DNA from 4 places in the Kribbella sp. NPDC104218 genome. Region 4 is predicted to be linked to each of the others. Evidence: riboswitches for the same ligand, from Rfam matches in the RefSeq annotation. Region 4 holds a riboswitch; each other region holds the start of a gene.

Region 1 (4,732 bases), 110 kb from region 4:
GTCGATCGTGAGCCCCTGGTCGGGGAACTTCTCGCCGCCGAAGTCGGCCTCGAACCGCTCGCCGTCGACGAGCTGGCGAGCCAGCCAGCCGGAGGCGGCGGCCGGCTTGGCCGAATGGGCGGCGGCGGTGGCCGCCGGGATCGCGACCCCGGCGGTGAGAACGAGCAGCGAACTGATGAGCGGGCGGAATCTCATGGACGGATGAGCCTTTCGGTTGGGCGGTTACAGCTCCGCGCGCAGGAGGCGCGCGGCGGCAACGAGGTTGGTCAGGGCCTGGGTGACCTCGGGCCAGGCGCGGGTCTTCAGCCCGCAGTCCGGCGTGACCCAGAGCCGGTCCGCGGGGACGACGGTCAGAGCGGTCCGGAGCAGCGCGACGATCTCCTCGGTACTCGGGACGCGCGGCGAATGGACGTCGTACACGCCGAGCCCGACGGCTCGGGAACCGTCCAGGACGTCGGCGATCGCGAGGTGGGATCGGGCCGCCTCCAGGCTGATCACATCGGCGTCGAGGTCGCGGATCGCCGGCAGGATGTCGCTGAAATCGGCGTAACACATGTGGGTGTGGATCTGCGTCGTCGCGCGCACCCGGCTGGTTGTCAGCCGGAACGCCTCGGCCGCCCACTGCAGGTAGGCGGGACGGTCGGCCCGGCGCAGCGGCAGCCCCTCGCGCAACCCCGGCTCGTCGACCTGGATGATCGGGATGCCGGTGATCTCGAGGTCGACCACCTCGTCGCGCAGCGCCAGCGCGACCTGGCGCGCGGTCTCGGCGCGGGGCTGGTCGTCGCGGACGAACGACCGGTTCAGCATCGTCACCGGACCGGTCAGCAGCCCCTTCACCGGCTTGCCCGAATGGGCCTTCGCGTACGTCGTCCAGCGGTAGTTGATCTGCGTACTCCGGTACACGTCGCCGGCCAGGATCGGCGGCCGCACGTACCGCGTCCCGTACGACTGCACCCAGCCGTTCTGCGTGGTCACGAAACCCGACAACGGCTCGGCGAGATAGCGGACGAGATCATCGCGCTCCGGCTCGCCGTGCACGAGCACGTCGAGGCCGATCTCCTCCTGGAACGCGAGGATGTCGCCGATCTCGCGCGCGATCCGTTCGTCGTACGCCGGTTGGCCGAGCGCGGCCCGGGCGCCGCGCAACTCGTCGGTCTGCGGGAACGAGCCGACCGTGGTGGTCGGGAGCAAGGGGAGCGCGAGCGCGGTCTGCTGGGCCGCGCGGCGTTCGGCGTACGGCGTCGCGCGGCGCAGGTCCGCCGGCCGGATGGACGCCGTCCGCGAGCTCACGTGCGCCTTGTTGGTGAGCGGGGAGCGCCGCCGGGCGCGGTAGGCCGCCTGATTGGCGGCGAGCTCACCCGCGATCGCGTCGGCGCCGTCGAGCAGGCCGCGCCGGAGGATCGCGAGCTCGCGGACCTTCTGCCGGGCGAAGGCGAGCCATGGCCGGACTTCGGGGTCGAGCTCGGGCTCGGCGTCCAGATCGAGCGGCACGTGCAGCAGTGAGCAGGACGTCGACACGTCGAGCCGATCGGTCAGCCGGGACAGGCGCTGCAGCGTGCTCAGCGACTTCGCCAGGTCGTTGGCCCAGATGTTGCGCCCGTCGACCACACCCGCGACCAGGCGCTTGCCGGGCAGCGGGCCCAGCTCGGCGAGGGCACCGGCTGCGGTGAAGTCGAGGGCCAGGCCGTCGATCGGCGAGTTGGCGAGTACCGGAAGCGATTCGCCGAGTCGGCCGAAGTACGACGCGACCAGCAACTGCGGCCGGTCGGTCAGGCCGCCGAGGAAGCGGTACGCGTGCTCGACCGCGGCGAGCTCCGCGGCGGACCGGTCCTGGACGAGCGCCGGTTCGTCCAGCTGGACCCACTCGGCGCCCGCGGCGCGCAGCTCGGCGAGAACCTCGGCATAGACGGGCAGCAGCCGGTCGAGGAGGTCGAGCGCCCCAGGCCGGGCCAGCAGCAAGTAGGTGAGAGGACCGAGCAGCACCGGCCGCGCGGTCAGCCCGCTGGCCAGCGCCTCCTTCAGCTCACCGACCTGTTTGCTCGCGTCGGCGGCGAACACGGTGTCCGGGCCGAGCTCCGGGACGAGGTAGTGGTAGTTGGTATCGAACCATTTGGTCAGCTGGAGCGGCGCGACGTCCTGCGTGCCGCGGGCCATCGCGAAGTACGGGTCACCGCCGCGGTACCGGTCGGGGATCGCGCCGACCATGACGGTCGTGTCGAGGACGTGGTCGTAGTACGAGAAGTCGCCGGTCGGGACCTCGCCGACGCCGTCCGCGATCAGCTGCCGCCGGCTCGCGGCGCGCAGGGCGGCGCCGGTGGCGTGCAGCTCCGCGGCGCTGACGGCGCCCTGCCAGTGGCCTTCGACGGCCTTCTTCAGCTCGCGGTTCGGCCCTTGGCGGGGCCAGCCGTGGACAGTGCTGAGTGTCAAGGGTGCTGCCTTTCGACTGACCGTCCCACGCGGTCACCGGAGGACCACGGACGCCGCGCGTCCGTGGGCAGTGGCAGGTCTTCGGACTCGTGGGCGTGTCCAGACGCGGACCCCTACTGGCCGTCGCTTCCCAGGCCGTTGACCCAGTGCTCGATGACGGCGTTCGTTCCCACTCACCGCTGCGGGGCAGTCCCGGATTCGCACCGGGTTCCCTCTTACGACGACCCGCCTGGCGGACGGGCCGAACCACATGCCCCACCAGCCTATGCGGCCGCGCAGTGACGTGCGCCATGTCTGTCCATCCTCGACATAGTTGGACGTCCTACTATATTTTTGCGGCATCCCCAGGCGATCGACCGGCACGCCACCGCGTACCCGGGCGGTCCGTCCTGCCCGCATGCGAAAGGTGTCAGCCATGACCATTGAGCTCCACCATTTCCTCGACGGCAAACCGGTTCCGGGCACCTCCGGACGCTTCGCCGACGTCTTCGACCCCAGCACCGGCGCCGTCCAGGCCCGGGTCCCCCTCGCCTCGGCGGACGAGGTCGCGGACGTCGTCCGCTCGGCCGCCGCCGCGCAGCAGGAGTGGGCCGCCTGGAACCCGCAGCGCCGGGCCCGGGTGCTGATGCGCTTCCTCGACCTGGTCCGCGCCGAGGAGGACGAGCTCGCCCGGACGCTGTCGTCCGAACACGGCAAGACGATCTCGGACGCGCGCGGCGACATCCAGCGCGGCCTGGAGGTCGTGGAGTTCGCGATCGGGATCCCGCACCTGCTCAAGGGCGAGTTCAGCGACAGCGCCGGGACCGGGATCGACGTCTACTCGATGCGGCAGCCGCTCGGCGTGGTGGCCGGCATCACGCCGTTCAACTTCCCAGCGATGATCCCGCTCTGGAAGGCCGCGCCGGCCATCGCCTGCGGTAACGCCTTCGTGCTCAAGCCCTCCGAACGCGACCCGTCGGTGCCGCTGCGGCTGGCCGAGCTGTTCGCCGAGGCCGGTCTGCCGCCGGGCGTCTTCTCGGTCGTGAACGGCGACAAGGTCGCGGTCGACGCGTTGCTGACCGATCCGCTCGTCGAGGCCGTCGGGTTCGTGGGCTCGTCCGACATCGCGCAGTACGTCTACTCGACCGCGGCCGCGCACGGAAAACGCGCGCAGTGCTTCGGCGGCGCGAAGAACCACCTGATCGTGATGCCGGACGCCGACCTCGATCAGGTCGCCGACGCGCTGATCGGAGCGGGGTACGGCTCGGCGGGAGAGCGCTGTATGGCGATCTCGGTCGCCGTCCCGGTCGGCGAGGCGACGGCCGACGCGCTGGTCGCCAAGCTGGCCGAACGGGTCCGGTCGCTCAAGGTCGGCGCCGCGCACGACGAGACCGCGGACTTCGGCCCGCTGGTCACGGCCGAGGCCGTCGACCGGGTCCGCGCGTATGTCGAGGCCGGTGTCGCCGAAGGCGCGGAGCTGGTCGTCGACGGCCGGGAGCTCACCGTGCCCGGCTACGAGAACGGGTTCTTCCTCGGCGGCTGCCTGTTCGACCACGTGCGGCCCGAGATGCGGATCTACCGCGAGGAGATCTTCGGCCCGGTGCTGTCGATCGTCCGCGCGCGGGACTACGCCGAGGCGCTGCGGCTGCCGAGTGAGCACGAGTACGGCAACGGCGTCGCGATCTTCACCCGCGACGGCGACACCGCTCGCGACTTCACCGCCCGCGTGAACACCGGCATGGTCGGGGTCAACGTCCCGATCCCGGTACCGATCGCGTACCACACGTTCGGCGGCTGGAAGCGGTCCGGTTTCGGCGACCTGAACCAGCACGGACCCGACGCGGTGCGCTTCTACACCAAGACCAAGACGGTCACCTCGCGCTGGCCGTCGGGGATCAAGGAAGGCGCCAGCTTCGTCATCCCGACGATGAGCTGAGGCGGCGATGCGACTGACCGAGGAGCAGCGGGCGGTCCGGGAGACGGCGGCGGGTTTCGCCGCCGAGTATCTCGCGCCGCACGCGGTGGAATGGGATCGGGCCAAACACTTTCCCGTCGACGTCCTCCGCAAGGCCGCGGAGCTGGGCATGGGCGGGCTCTACCTGCCGGACGACGTCGGCGGTTCCGGCCTCGGCCGGCTGGACGGCGTCCTGGTGTTCGAGGCGCTGGCCACCGGGTGCCCGTCGATCGCGGCGTACATCTCGATCCACAATATGGTGGCCTCGATGATCGACCGGTTCGGCACCGTTGCCCAGCGCAACCGTTATCTGCCGCGGATGGCGGCGATGGATGCCCTGGGCAGCTATTGCCTGACCGAGCCGGACGCCGG
Region 2 (4,732 bases), 660 kb from region 4:
CCGGCTGCCGAGCCCACCTCGCAGCCGAAGCCGACGCGGTCGGTGGGCAACTGGTACGACAACTACGACCCGGCCGACTTCGCTGCGCCGGTCCGGAAGTCCGCCAAGCGGGCCGGTGTCGATCCGGTGCTGGTGATGGCGATCCTCTACAACGAGGACTACAAGCCGCACAATCCGGAGCTCGAACGCTCCTGGCAGCGCATCAAACCCGAAGCCGCCTTCGGCATCGCCAATATGCACCGAGCTGCCTTCAACGACACCAAACGCGGCCGCCCGTTCGCCAAGCGCCGCTGGGAAGAGCTGCCCGACCACCCAGAGCTCGCCATCGAGGCCGCCGCCTACCACCTCCGCGACCTCGCCGGCCGCCTCCCGAGCAAACGCTCCACCGCGCTCTCCCGCAACGACCTGCTCGCCCTCGGCTACAACACCGGCTCCGGCAACATGCGCGCCTTCGCCCGCGGCGCCACCCCCGGCCCCCAGGCCCAGACCTACCTCGACAACCTGCACAAGAACTGGCCGAAATCCACCGAAGCCCTCTCCTGACCCCAGCTACCTCGGGAACGGCCGGCTCTGGTGGGGCGGCTAGCGGTTGGCAGGTTCGAGGTGGGTGGGATCGCCGGGGCGGGTGAGCGTGAGGAGGGCTCGCTGAATCTCCGGGCGGGCGTTGAGGGCGTCCTCGATGGTGTTGAGGCGGGTGGCGACGTCGGACTCGGGGGCGTCGCCGGTGAGGTCGACGGCGGCGACGAGGAAGATCTTGTCGGCGCCGACCCACTCCATGTGCAGGAAGCTGACGGACTCGATCTCGTGATGTTCGAGCAACGCCCGGAGAGCGCGATCGTGAGCGACCGGGCTGACGGTCTCGCCGGTGAGGAAGTCCATGTTGCGGCTGATCAGGAAGAGCGCGACGAAGCCGAGCAGCAGGCCGACGACGGTCGAGCCGATCGCGTCCCAGGCGGCGTTGCCGGTGAGCTGGTGCAGGAAGATGCCGAGGGCGGCGACGACGATCCCGATCAGCGCGACCAGGTCCTCGACGAAGACCGCGCGCAGAATCGGGTTGGACGTCGTCTTCACGTAGTGCAGCGGCCGGACGTGCCGCAGCGACGCGGCCGACCGGGTCTGCCGCAGCGCCTGCGCGAACGAGATCCCTTCGAGGACGAAGGAGACGCCGAGGACGGCGTACGCCCAGGTGTACGACGCCTCTTCGGCCTCGCCGTTGCGCAGTGACTGGATCCCGTGCCAGATCGAGACCGCGGCGCCGACCGTGAACAGGCCGAACGCGGCGAACATCGACCAGATGTAGCCGATCCGGCCGTAGCCGAGCGGGTGGCTGGCATCGGCCGGCTTGCCGGCCCGCCGCTCGCCGATCAGCAGGAAGACCTCGTTCCCGGCGTCGGCCCAGGAGTGCGCTGCCTCGGCGACCATCGATGCGGAGCCGGTGATGGCGGCGACGACCGACTTCGCGACGGCGATCAGGACGTTCGCGGTGAGCGCCACGATCACGGTGAGCAGACTCTCGCTGGTCTCGCCGTCCGCGGTCGCTGTGCTCACGCGACGACAGTAGTCCGTGTCCCGCCGCCACTTGTGGACCGGACACGCCGCGTAACCGTGCCGCGGTCCGCGCCGCTTCCTAGACTCGGTGGTGCCGTTGGAGTCCCGGGAGGCGCCGATGACCGCTGAACCACGTCTCTCGGACGATCGGTCCGAGGTTGCACGCATCCTCTTCGAGCTCGCCGTACCCGGCCTGCTGCAGAACGCCGGGGAGGACGCCGAGCCCCGGCGGATCGAGTACCGCGAGGAGCCGGTCGCTCGCGTGCTCGGCGGTCACCTGAGCGCGGCTCAGCTGGACTACGTGACGCGGTCGATGGCGCCCTGCCCGCCGTACCTGGTGACGTCGGCCGAGCACCGGATCACTTGGCGCGACAGCCGCGGGATCGTGAACGTCGCGCACACCGGCCCGCTCGGCGCCGTCGTCCCGGTCGTCGCGCGGGAGGCGACGCTCGAGCTGTGGGCCCGGCTGGCGGCCGACTCCGAGCTCCAGCGCCGGACCGCAGAGCTGCCGGAGAGCGCGATCAAGTTGCTGGCGGCAACAACCACCGACCGGACGGCGCTGGAGGTGTTCCGGACCGGGGTGGACGCGGCGGCGCGCACGCTCGTCCAGCATGCGTTCCTGGTCGCGCAGACGCCGTACGGCGATGCGGCCGAGTTCGCTCGCGGGATCGCGGAGAGCGCGATCTTCGACTCCGTCGCGACGACTTGGTACTGGGGTCTGCAGGCGTCGACGTACCGGCGCGGCATGATCCCGGCGTCCTTTCTCACCTTCGCCGGCCGCGTCCGGTACTCGGTCGACACGGTTGTCGCCCTCCGCGCCATGAAGGACGCCCAGCTCGCGCGGGCGCAGGATACGGAGCTGGAGCCGCTGCCGAGCGCCGTCCAGTACAGCCGCCTAGCGCCCGGCGAGCGACCGCGTTGTCTCGCCCGCACGCCACAGCTGTACGACGGCGGCCGGGCCAGCGTGCTGGCCGTGGTCGCCGACACGTTCGTGGAGACCTTCGTCCGGCTGCTCGACCGGGTCGAGGTCGCGCCGGCGGTGGTGGAGCATCCGGCGGCGCTGCCGAGCGCCGACGCGGAGGTGTTCGAGGTGCCCGACATGACCTGCAGCCACTGCACGCGGACGATCACGAAGGTGCTCGGCGAGCTCGGCGTCGAGCCGCCGGAGTTCGACCTGGTGACCAAGAAGGTGGTCGCGGTGTTCCCGTCCGCCGAGGTGCGCGAACGCGGGTTCGAGGCGATCCGGGCGCGCGGGTACACCGTCGTCCCGCTGCAGGACTGAGAAAGCTCGCGAGAGAGCGCTCCCTGACGTGAGACAAGCCACGGCCGCGGCGGTCCGGCGGCGGTAGGGTCGGGGTATCGATGGTTCGTCCCGGCTCCGGCCGGGACGAGGCAAGAGGGAACCCGGTGCGAATCCGGGACTGCCCCGCAGCGGTATACGGGAACGACCGCCGTCATCAGCACTGGATCAGCCGATCTGGGAAGCGACGGCCAGTAGGCGCCGGCTCCGGCCGGCTCGCTCGTGAGTCCGAAGACCTGCCATCGGTCCGTGCGCCGTCCGGCGTACGGGGGATCGGAGCCTCGTGGGAGGGCTCGCCCGCACCAGCGGCCGAGCTCTGCCCGCGAACGGTCCCTTGACACGCTCGCGAGGAGAGAGACGTGAACACTGCGACCACTGTGCTGGGCTACCCGAGGATCGGGCCGCGCCGCGAGCTCAAGCACGCCGTCGAGAAGTACTGGGCCGGCAAGCTCGGCGCCGATGAGCTGGCAGCCGTCGCCCGGCAGTTGCGGGCCGACACCTGGACCGACCTGACCGATCGGGGTCTGGACACCGTCCCGGCGAACACGTTCGCCTACTACGACCAGATGCTCGACCACATCCAGCTGGTCGGCGCGGTGCCGGCGCGCTACCGCGAGCTGGGGCTGTCCGCGCTCGATACCGCTTTCGCGATGGCCCGCGGGCGCGACGAGATCGGCGCGCTGGAGCTGACGAAGTGGTTCGACACGAACTACCACTACCTGGTTCCGGAACTGGACGAGACGACGTCGTTCGCGCTTGATGCGAGTAAGCCGCTGGGTGACCTGGCGGAGGCCAAGGCGCTCGGGGTGACCGCACGGCCGGTCTTCATCGGCCCGCTGACCTTCCTGCTGCTGTCCAAGCCGTCCGCGGCGGCTGGGGCCGACTTCGAGCCGATCGCGCTCGCCGACCGGCTGGTCGAGGTGTACGCCGAGCTGCTCGGCCAGCTGGCCGACGCCGGAGCGGAGTGGGTGCAGCTCGACGAGCCGGCCTACGTCCAGGACCGGACGGACGATGAGCTGGCCCTGCTGGAGTCGACGTACCAGCGGTTGGCGGCGCTGCCGAACCGGCCGAAGCTGGTCGTAACCACGTACTTCGGCGACCCGGGTGCGGCCCTGCCGTTGCTGGCGGCAACAGATGTCGAGGGGATCGGGGTCGACCTGGTCTCCGCGCCGGGGCTGGTGGACCGGATCGCCGCGCTGCCGGCGTTCCAGCGCAAGACGCTGTACGCCGGATTGATCGACGGGCGGAACGTCTGGCGGGGAGATCTCGGGGGAGCGCTCTCTCGCGCCGCCGTGCTGCTCGGGGCGGTCGGCGAGCTGGTGATCTCGACGTCGAGCTCGCTGCTGCACGTGCCGTACGACGTGGACGTCGAAGCCGAGCTGGACCCGCGGGTCCGGGAGCGGCTGGCCTTCGCACGGCAGAAGGTGGACGAGGTCGTGCTGCTCGGCCGGGCGCTGCGCACGGACGACGGCGTCCTCGCGGATGTCGCTCGGCGCCCGGCGGACGGGGTCCCGTCCGCGGTCGAGTTCGGCGCGGACGCGGCGGTGCAGGCTCGGGTCGCGGCGCTGCAGGCGGCGGATCGGCTGCGAGCGCCGTACGGGGAGCGCTCTCTGGCTCAGGAAACGCTGGACCTGCCGCCGTTGGCGACGACGACGATCGGGTCGTTCCCGCAGACAGGCGACGTCCGCAAGGCCCGGGCCGAGCTGCGGACCGGCGCGATCACGGCGGCGGAGTACGACGAGCGGATGCGGGCCGAGATCGGGCGAGTGATCGCTCTCCAGGAGGAGATCGGGCTGGACGTACTCGTCCACGGTGAGCCCGAACGCAACGACATGGTCCAGTACTTCGCCGAACAGCTCGACGGCTACGCGGCGACCGAGCTCG
Region 3 (4,732 bases), on a different contig from region 4:
TCCGCCAGCAGCAACAGAGCCGGCGCCAGCACCATCGACCACGGCAGAATCCACCGATAGTCCGCCCCTACCAGGCTACGCGCCACATGCGGTACGGCGAGACCCACGAACCCGATCGGCCCCGCGATCGCCGTCGCCGTCCCCGCCAGCACCATCACCGCCAGCCCGGCCACGACCCGCACCAGCAGCACCCGAGTCCCCAACGACTGCGCCAGCTCGTCCCCCAACGCGAGCTGGTTCAACGACCGCCCCAGCACCAAGGCCAACAAGATGCCCACCGCAACAAACGGCACTGCCTGCGTGACCACCGGCCCGGACGCCATCGTCAGCGATCCGACCACCCAGAACCGGAACTCGTTCAACGTCGACAGATCCGTCAGCGTGATCGCCGACGTCACCGACCCGAGCAGCGCCGAGATCGCCGCACCCGCCAAGGCCAGCTTCACCGGCGTCGCACCGCCCCGCCCGATCGCGCCGACCAGATAGACCACGACGGTCGCCACCAACGCGCCACCCATCGCGAACCACACGTACGCCGTCAGACTCGTCACCCCGAGGACGCCGATCGCCCCGACCACCGCCACCGCCGCACCGGCGTTCACCCCGAGAATGCCCGGATCCGCCAGCGGATTCCGGGTCACGCCCTGCATCAGCGCGCCCGCCAAACCGAGCGCCACCCCGACCAGCAGACCCGCGACGGTCCGCGGCACCCGCAGATACCGGATCACCCGATCGTTGTCGCTGCCGCTGAAATCCGCGAGGGCCAGATAGACGTCATGCGCGCCGAACCATTGGTTGCCGACGCTGAGCGACAGCAGCACGGCCACCGCGAGGACTCCACAGCACAACAGCAGCCCGGCCGCTCGCCAGCCGCCGCCCTTGATCATTTGAACAGGTCGGCGTGAATGGTCTTGGCGATGTCCTCGGTCGTGTAAGCGCCGCGCACCCCGGCGGAGTGGTTCGCGAACAGCCACGGCACCACGTGCTTGTTCCGCACCGCCTTCAGGTTCTGGTACGCCGGATTCGCCAGAATCCGAGCCACCTCTTGCTGCGAGGACGCCGGCGTCAGCGCGGCATCGCAGCACCCGCTGATCAGGATGTAGTCCGGGTTGCGCTTGATCAGCTCCTCGACGCCGACCTTCACGTTCCGCTTCGACGTCAGGTCCGCGAAGGCGTTCACCCCGCCGGCCTGCTTGATCAGCACGGTCCCGAAGTCCGGACCGCCGGACACCGTCAGCCCGCCGCCTTCCATCCCCGGCCGCAGGATCGCGACCGTCGGCTTCGGCGCGTCCTTGACCTTCGCCGCGACCGCCGCGATGCGCTTCTCCTGATCGGCGATCACCTGCTCCGCGCGCTCCGAGACCCCGAACAGCTTGCCCAGGTCGCGCAGATCGGCGTACACGTTGTTCATCGAGACGCTGGCCGGGTCGATCGCCTCGTCGCCCTTGCCGTCGGCGGTCGGGCAGAGCGGGCTGAAGATCCAGGTCCGGACGCCGAGGTCGGACAGGCTCTTCCGGCTACCGAAGCTCTCGTCGCTACCGCCGCCGGCGCTGAACACGTCGTTGAACCCCGAGAGCACGAAGTCCGGGTTCGCGGCGAGCAGCTCCTCACGGCTGGGCAGATTCTTGTAGTACTTCGCCTTGGACTGCGCATCGGCGTACTCCGGCAGCACCTCGGAGTCCAGGTACGCCGTACCGACCAGGCGGTCCGAGATCCCCAGCGCGTGGGCCATCTCGATCGCGGGCTGGTACGCCGCGAACACCCGCTTCGGCGGGCCGTCGACGGTGACGTCGATCCCGCAGTTCTTCACAGTCGTCGCGCCCGGGCCAGGGGCGTCGGCAGTCGCCGAACTGCCACACCCGGCCACCAGACCCAGCAACACAACCGACATGACGGATGTACGCAGCACGGAACCGCTCCTCCAGCACCTCGTGGACGGATCATGCCGTGGCCGGTCTCCTGGCTGACGGGACTGCGTTCACCGACCTGGTCTTCCCAGCAAGCACCAGTGACCTCCCCGAAGGGAACGGTCGGTCAACTCCCGATCACAGTGGCGAGGGCCGCGCCGGTACCGCACCGGCTTCCCGTACACCACGGCGGCGCCACAGTAACACCCGCGACGCGGTCGCACGCCGAAGTGTGGTCAGCGGTACAACCGGGCTACTGCCAACGCCAGCTGGGTCATCGCGTCCGGGTCCACCGCGCGGGCCGGCAGCGGCACCAGATCGACCAACTTGTCCTCGCCGAACCGGATGCTGGTCCGCCCGGTAGCGGAGTCGACGTACGCCTCCTCGCCGAGCGGGATGGTTTGCGCGGTCGGCAGCTTCCGGAAGGCAGTCATCAGCGCTATCGCCTGCGATGTACGCCGAGCCGACGTCGTCAGCACGCCGTTCGTGGACACCCAGCCGCAGACCAGGTCGCCACGCTCGTTCTCGCCGTCCCGCCGGTACGTCGCCTGCGCACCCATGACCTTGGCCACGGCCGCAGTCCCACGCTCGCAGCCGTCCCGGACGATCATCGGCTCCGGATCCGGCACGCCCGGCACCTGCCGGACGACGTCCTGCGCGAGGACGACGTACTGCGCCAGCGTCGCCTTGGGCCCAGCGACCTTGTAGAGCCGCCCCCGGAACAGGAACACCACGGACGTCGCGGTCCCGAAACCGCCTTCGCCGACGGCCGCGGGCTGCCCCTTCAACGCCTTCTGCTGCTGAGCCAACGTCGACTTCGTCGCCAGCTGCAGCGACACCCCGACCCGCAGGACCGGCCCGTTCGGCAGCTGGCTCAGCTGGAGCTGACAGACGTCGTACGTGATCGGTACGCCGAACTCGGCCGGCACCGGCTTCGGCTGGATCTCCACCAGCGGCACCGAGAGCGTCGACTGCACCAGCGCCTGATCCATCCGCACGCAGAGCGTGTCGGCAACCTTCGCGGACGGCGGCGTCGACGGAGTCTCAGTCGGAGTCTGGCTCGGCGTCGTCGGCACCGACACCAGCGGCGGCACGCTCGGCGCCGTCTCCTGGCCAGGGCCACCACAGCCAGCGGCGACCACTGCGAGCAACACGAACGGAACTGCCGGACGGATACGCATGGTGCAACAAAGCCTACGCTTCGTTCGCCTCTCCGGCGGCGCGCAGCTCGCGTTCCCGGACGGCGTGCTCGTCGGTGCGCGCGTCGTACCGCCAGAAGTCGCGTAAGGCAGCAGCAGTGGCAGCGACTCCGGCGACGCAGAGGATGCCGCCGCTGACGATCGACGTCCGCACGGTGGTCAGGTCAGCGACCAGACCGGACCGGCTCTGGCCGCCCAGCGGGCCGAGCATGTAGGAGAGCATCTCGATGCCGGCCAGTCGACCGCGCATCTCGTCCGGAATCGTCTGGTTCCAGATCACCGACCGGAAGAGGCCGGACACCATGTCGGACGCGCCGGCCAGCGCCAGGAAGACCAGCGCGAACCAGATGTTCGGCGCCAGCCCGGCGATGCCGATCGCCGCACCCCAACAGATCGCTGCCAGCACGACTGCTCGGCCGTGGTGATGAACGCGCTGCGTCCAGCCGCTGCTCAGCGTCGCCAGCAACGCGCCGACCGCCTCCGCGCTGTAGAGCAGCCCGAGCAGCTTCGGCTGTTTCAGCACCTCGGTCGCGAACGCCGGGAACAGCACGATCGGCATCGCCATGAACATCCCGACCATGTCGACGACGTAAGTCCCGAGCAGATCCTTCCGGCGGGCGGCGTACTGGATGCCCTGCCCGATCACCCGTAACGACGGTGGTTGCGAATGCTCCCCGACGCGGTAGGGCTTGAGGCCCATGTACAACACGGTGGCGATCGCGAGCGCGACCAGCTCGATCCCGAACGCCCAGACCACGCCGGCCGTGCCGATCAGGACGCCGCCGAGCGCGGGACCGACCAGCTGACCGGCCTGCAGCGTCAACGCGTTCAGCGCGACGGCCGCGGGCAGCTCGGCATGCTTGACCACGCGGGGGAACAGCGCGTCCCGGCTCGGCCGCTGCAGGGAGGCGGCGATCGCGTTCAGCGCGCCGCAGACGTAGATCACCCAGAGCTGCGGATCGGCCAGCAGCGCGTTCGCGAGCAGGACGGCGCAGACGACGACCTGCGCGAGACCGGTGCCGATCAGCATCTTCCGCCGGTCGACGTGATCGGCGAGCGCGCCGCCGTACAGGCCGAAAACGACCAGCGGGACGATGTTGACCAGGCCCATCGCGCCGACGGCGAAGTTGGACTGGGTCAGCGAATAGACCTGGTAGGGCAGCGCGACGTAGCCGAACATCGCGCCCAGGAAGAAGATCGAGCCCGAGACCACCAGGATCCGGAAGTCACGGGAACCACGCCACGGAGTCAGATCGACACGCAGCCGGGCCAGCCGCGCTCGGAAACTTGCTGCCACTGGCACATAGTGTCAGTTCGATCGTGCTAAAACGAACCCTTTTGTCTCTACGGTGGAACCGATTGGTTGCCCTCGGCGTCAATCCACCTGACTGTCGGTACCAGCTTTGAAGACGGAGAAACCGGATGATCTCGACCAAGTCGGCACGCACCAAGGTGTTCGCCACGCTCGTCGCGGGGGCGGCCGCCGCCGGCGCCACCCTGCTCGCGCCCGTGGCCGCGCAGGCCGCACCCACCGCGACCACGGCCCCGGCCACCGTCGCCGCGGCCTCGGACACCTTGAAGCCCGGCATGAAGCTGAAGGCCGGCCAGTACATCTTGTCCAAGGAC
Region 4 (4,732 bases):
TCACGAGCCGGTCGCTGCCGCGCGCGTACCCGCTGGCTCCGCGGCGCGGTCACGGCTGCGTGATCGAGGATGCCGACGGCAACCTCTTCCTCGACTTCAACGCCGGGATCGCGGTGAACTCGACGGGGCACTGTCACCCGACGGTCGTCGCCGCGGTGCAGGAGCAGGCCGCCGAGCTGCTGCACTACTCGGCGAGTGACTTCTTCCTGCCGATCTACAGCCAGATGTGCGCGGCCCTGGCCGAGACCGCGCCGATGAGCGGCCCGGTGCGGGTCTTCTTGTCGAACTCCGGCGCCGAGGCGGTCGAGGGTGCGCTGAAGCTGGCTCGCTATGCGACCAAGCGCCCGTACGTGATCAGCTTCTACGGCGCGTTCCACGGCCGGACGATGGGCGCGGTGACGCTGACGGCATCGAAGTCCAAGTACCACAAGGGATTCGGGCCGCTGCTGCCCGGCGTCCTGCACGCGCCGTACGGCGACGACAGCACGTTCGAGCACCTGGAGAACACGCTCTTCCGGTACGAGGTCGCGCCGGACGAGGTGGCGGCGATCTTCGTCGAGCCGATTCAGGGTGAGGGCGGGTACCTGGTCCCGCCGGCCGGCTGGATGGCGCGGTTGCGCGAGCTGTGCGACCAGCACGGGATCCTGCTGATCGCCGACGAGGTCCAGTCCGGGGCCGGGCGGACCGGCAAGATGTGGGCGATCGAGCACACCGGCGTCGAGCCGGACATCCTGATCAGCGCGAAGGGGCTCGCGTCCGGGCTGCCGCTGGGCGCGTTCATGGCGCGGGCCGAGCTGATGGAGAGCTGGCCGGCCGGCGCGCACGGTTCGACGTACGGCGGGTCGCCGGTCGCGTGCGCGGCCGGGCTGGCGACGCTCGAGGTGATCCGGTCCGAGGGGCTGATGGCGAACGCGATCCAGGTCGGGCAGCTGCTGCTCGAGGGACTGACGAAGATCCAGGCCGAGCACCCGGACAAGATCGTCGACGTCCGCGGGGTCGGGCTGATGATCGGCGTCGAGTTCGCCACGGCGGACCAGGCGGCGGCGGTGCAGAGCCGCGCGTTCGAGAGCGGGCTGCTGGTGCTGGAGTGCGGAGAGAGCGCTATCCGGCTTTCTCCGCCGCTCGTGGTCACCGCCGAGGAAGCTCAGAGAGCGCTCTCGCTGTTCGCGGCCGCGGTCGCCGGCTAGTCGAGTGACCGGCGCCGTCTTCTCCCGGGCCGCCGGCCGCGACCTCCCGGTCGTGGCCGGCGGCAACGGGGCGGAACTGTTCGACACCACCGGGCGCCGCTACCTGGACGGCGCCGGTGGCGCGATCGTGGTCGGCGTCGGGCACGGCTCGGCGGAGGTCGCCGACGCGATCGCCGCGCAGGCCCGCCAGGTCGCCTACGCGCACGGGACGGCGTTCACCTCGGCGAGCCTGATCGAGTACGCCGAAGCGCTCGGCCCGCTGCTGCCGGTCGACGACCCGTACATCTACCCGGTCTCGGGCGGCAGCGAGGCCGTGGAGACCGCTCTCAAGCTCGCTCGCGCGTATCACCTGGCGCGCGGCGAGGACCGTTCCGTGGTGATCGGGCGGACCGGGGCGTACCACGGCAATACTCGCGGCGCGCTGGACGTCTCCGGGCGGGCCGGGCTGCGCGCGCCGTACCAGCCGTGGTTGGGGTCGGCGGTGCACACGACGTCGCCGTACGAGTACCGCTGCCCGTTCCCGGAGTCGCATCCGGTGGGCTGCGGGGTGCGGCATGCGGAGGCGCTGGAGCGGATGATCGTCGCGCAGGGGCCGGCGAACGTGGCCGCGTTCATCGCGGAGCCGATCGCGGGGGCGGCGCTCGGGGCCTGCGTGCCGCCGGACGATTACTGGCCGGCGATCACGGCGGTTTGCCGGAAGTACGGCGTCCTGGTGATCGCGGACGAGGTGATGACCGGGTTCGGGCGGACCGGGCGGTGGTTCGGGTGCGATCACTGGGGAGTGCGTCCGGATCTGCTGGTCGCGGCGAAGGGCGCGGCGTCGGGGTATTGGCCGTTGGGGTTGACGGTGTGCAGCGGTGCGGTGCACGACGCGGTGCAGGCCGGTGGGTTCGTGCATGGCTACACCTATTCGCATCACGTGGTCGGTGCTGCGGCCGGTCTCGCCGTACTCCGGATCTTGCAGCGGGAGCGGCTTGTGGAGGCTTCGGACGAGCGCGGGGCTCAGCTTGCCGCCGAGCTGCGTGCGGAGCTCGGCGGGCATCCGGCGGTCGGCGATATTCGCGGACGAGGGCTACTCCAGGCGATCGAGCTGGTCGCGCCGCCGGGTGCGGAGCGGAACGACGGACCGAGAACGGGTGCGAAAGCGCTCTCTGGCGATCTGACGCCGTTCTCACGGAGTGCGCGCGTCGCCGAACGGGTGGTCGCCGCGGCCAAGGACCTGGGGGTGCTGCTCTACCACTCGACAGGATGTGCCGACGGGACGAACGGCGACCTGCTCGTCCTCGGGCCACCGCTCGTCATCACGCCCGGTCAGGTCAGCGAACTGGCTCGCGCCTGCGCCGCCGCCGTCCATCAGGTCCTGGATGACTGAGATTCAAGGTAAGATTTCTTCAACTTTCCGGTGGCCGCCGGAAAGCGTGACTTGTCACGACCCGACGTGTGGGGGGAAGCCGGTCGAAACCCGGCGCTGACCCGCAACCGTAGGCGGAGCGCGAGCTCCGCGAGCCGGAATGCCTCACCGCCGGGCCTGCGAACTCCACCACCCGTCGTGGTCTACGGGCGGAGTCCGGGCGGCACCCGGTTGTATCCCAACCGGCCTGCCGGCCCCTGGGCGACGCGCGCGACCACCCGCCCGAATCCAGGTCCCATGCGCACCCGCCCAGCCCGGTACTTCGTTCAACGCGTCGGTGCCCTCGTCGCAGCCGCGCTCCTGCTGACTCCGACACTGGCAACCACCGCCAACGCCTCCGAACGCTCCGAGGCAGCGGCGTCCACGCAGGCAGCCTCGGCTGCGGCTTGGTTGGGTGGGCAGCTGGTCGATGGGGCCATCCCCGGGTTCTCGGGGCCGGACTGGGGGCTGACGATCGACACGCAGTGGGCGTTGATCGCGGCGGAGGCGGATCCGAAGGTCATTGCTCAGGTGGTGGGGGCGGTGGCTGCACATGTGCCGGACTACGCAGGCCCGAGCTGGTACCCGAACGAGGATGCCCGGATCGCCGGTGCGACGGCGAAGGTGTTGCTGGCGGCGGTGACCGCGGGGAAGGACTACCGCAACTTCGGCGGCCGCAACATGCGCCGCGAGACGCTCGACCTGATCGCGGGAGCGGACGCCGGTGTCGAGGAGGGCCGGATCCGCGACAAGGAGACCGGCAACGACGACTCGAACATCTTCAGCCAGTCGCTCGCGGTGATGGGCCTGGCGCGCGCGGGCGGCGTCCCGCAGAACGCGGTCGACTACCTGATCCGCCAGCAGTGCTCGGCGGGCTTCTTCCGGATGTTCTACAACGACCTGAAGTCGTGTGACGAGGGCGGCGGCGCGCCGGACGGCGACGGGACGGCGATGGCCGTGCAGGCGCTGATGACCGCGCAGAACTTCGGCATGGGCGGCGTCGACGACGAGATCCGCAAGGGGCTCGAGTGGCTCAAGTCGGTGCAGAAGGAGGACGGCTCGTTCGGCGGCGGCGTCTCCACCGAAGGGTCGAACTCCAACAGCACCGGCCTGATCGCGCAGACCCTCGCCGCCGGCAGCGAGTACGAGGCGTACCGCAAGGCCGAGGGCTGGATGATCCGCCATCAGCTGACCACGGAGAACGCGGGCAACACGCCTGCCGCCCCGCACGTCGGCGCGATCGCGTACAACTCCGAGTCGCTCGGCCAGGCGTTGCGCGACGGCATCGACATCGGGATCGACCAATGGCGGCGCGCCACTCCGCAGGCGATCTTCGCGTTCGCCCCGGTCCCGTTCGCCGACCTCGCCTGGACGGACCCGAACCCGCCGTCCCCCACCCCGACGCCGACCGTCACGATCACCGCGACGGCGACCGTGACGACCCCGGGCCCGACCGTCACGAAACCCGGCCCCACGATCACCAAACCGGGCCCGACGGTCACCAAGCCCGGCCCGACCGTCACCAAGACCAACACGCTGCGCCCGCCGCCGCTGCCCCGGCAGACCGTGACGCAGCGGCGGATCGTCGTCACGCAGGTCACCGCGCCGCCGCTCCCCCGCGCCACGACCACCGTCACCAACAACATCCCTGGCCCGTCGTCCACGACGACCGTCTCGGTCACGCCGCCGCCGACCACCGTGAGCGCGACGCCGCCACCGCCGTCCATCGGTCAGGCCAAGTCGGCTGATGCCACGGTCAGCTACCTGCAGAGCAAGCTGATCGGCGGGAACCACATCGAGGTCGACCGCAACGGCTCTCGGTACGTCGACTACGACGCGACAGTGAGCCTCGGCCTCGCGCTGCGGCAGTCCGAGAAGCTGACCGGCACCGTCGGCGCGATTTCGGCGCTGATGGCGCAGCCGGACGCGATCGCGGCCTACGCGTACGGCGTCCCGTACGACCAGCCCGACGCCCGGTACGCCGGGCCGCTCGCGAAACTCGTCCTGCTACTCGCTCTCGGCACGAAAGATGCTGCCGGCAACGAGTTGGCCAATCAGCTGGCCGCCCGGATCCAGGGTGACGGGCGGATCACCGATCTGACCAAATCCGGTGACCAGTCGAATCTCACCAGCCAGGCGTACGGCGTCCTCGCGC

Evidence for each region. A riboswitch is a leader RNA that binds a small molecule or an ion and turns the genes downstream of it on or off. The one in region 4 is predicted to bind cobalamin.
Region 1: linked by a shared signal. The riboswitch ahead of metE (5-methyltetrahydropteroyltriglutamate--homocysteine S-methyltransferase) and the one ahead of ACZ6ZD_RS25270 (prenyltransferase/squalene oxidase repeat-containing protein) in region 4 are both predicted to bind cobalamin.
Region 2: linked by a shared signal. The riboswitch ahead of metE (5-methyltetrahydropteroyltriglutamate--homocysteine S-methyltransferase) and the one ahead of ACZ6ZD_RS25270 (prenyltransferase/squalene oxidase repeat-containing protein) in region 4 are both predicted to bind cobalamin.
Region 3: linked by a shared signal. The riboswitch ahead of ACZ6ZD_RS11280 (ABC transporter substrate-binding protein) and the one ahead of ACZ6ZD_RS25270 (prenyltransferase/squalene oxidase repeat-containing protein) in region 4 are both predicted to bind cobalamin.

The regions. Positions count from the first base shown of each region.
Region 1 covers NZ_JBVJMQ010000003.1:153,159-157,890, forward strand. The annotation lists gene ACZ6ZD_RS25720 (hypothetical protein) at 1-195, opposite strand, end outside; gene metE (5-methyltetrahydropteroyltriglutamate--homocysteine S-methyltransferase) at 223-2,427, opposite strand; cobalamin riboswitch at 2,483-2,693, opposite strand; gene ACZ6ZD_RS25730 (CoA-acylating methylmalonate-semialdehyde dehydrogenase) at 2,843-4,342, shown strand; gene ACZ6ZD_RS25735 (acyl-CoA dehydrogenase family protein) at 4,350-4,732, shown strand, end outside.
Region 2 covers NZ_JBVJMQ010000003.1:706,771-711,502, forward strand. The annotation lists gene ACZ6ZD_RS28025 (transglycosylase SLT domain-containing protein) at 1-543, shown strand, start outside; gene ACZ6ZD_RS28030 (cation diffusion facilitator family transporter) at 583-1,548, opposite strand; gene ACZ6ZD_RS28035 (heavy-metal-associated domain-containing protein) at 1,667-2,830, shown strand; cobalamin riboswitch at 2,895-3,106, shown strand; gene metE (5-methyltetrahydropteroyltriglutamate--homocysteine S-methyltransferase) at 3,208-4,732, shown strand, end outside.
Region 3 covers NZ_JBVJMQ010000001.1:2,376,210-2,380,941, reverse strand. The annotation lists gene ACZ6ZD_RS11285 (FecCD family ABC transporter permease) at 1-887, opposite strand, end outside; gene ACZ6ZD_RS11280 (ABC transporter substrate-binding protein) at 884-1,909, opposite strand; cobalamin riboswitch at 1,933-2,111, opposite strand; gene ACZ6ZD_RS11275 (hypothetical protein) at 2,144-3,088, opposite strand; gene ACZ6ZD_RS11270 (MFS transporter) at 3,102-4,403, opposite strand; gene ACZ6ZD_RS11265 (hypothetical protein) at 4,529-4,732, shown strand, end outside.
Region 4 covers NZ_JBVJMQ010000003.1:44,377-49,108, reverse strand. The annotation lists gene ACZ6ZD_RS25280 (aminotransferase class III-fold pyridoxal phosphate-dependent enzyme) at 1-1,187, shown strand, start outside; gene ACZ6ZD_RS25275 (aminotransferase family protein) at 1,192-2,559, shown strand; cobalamin riboswitch at 2,574-2,725, shown strand; gene ACZ6ZD_RS25270 (prenyltransferase/squalene oxidase repeat-containing protein) at 2,836-4,732, shown strand, end outside.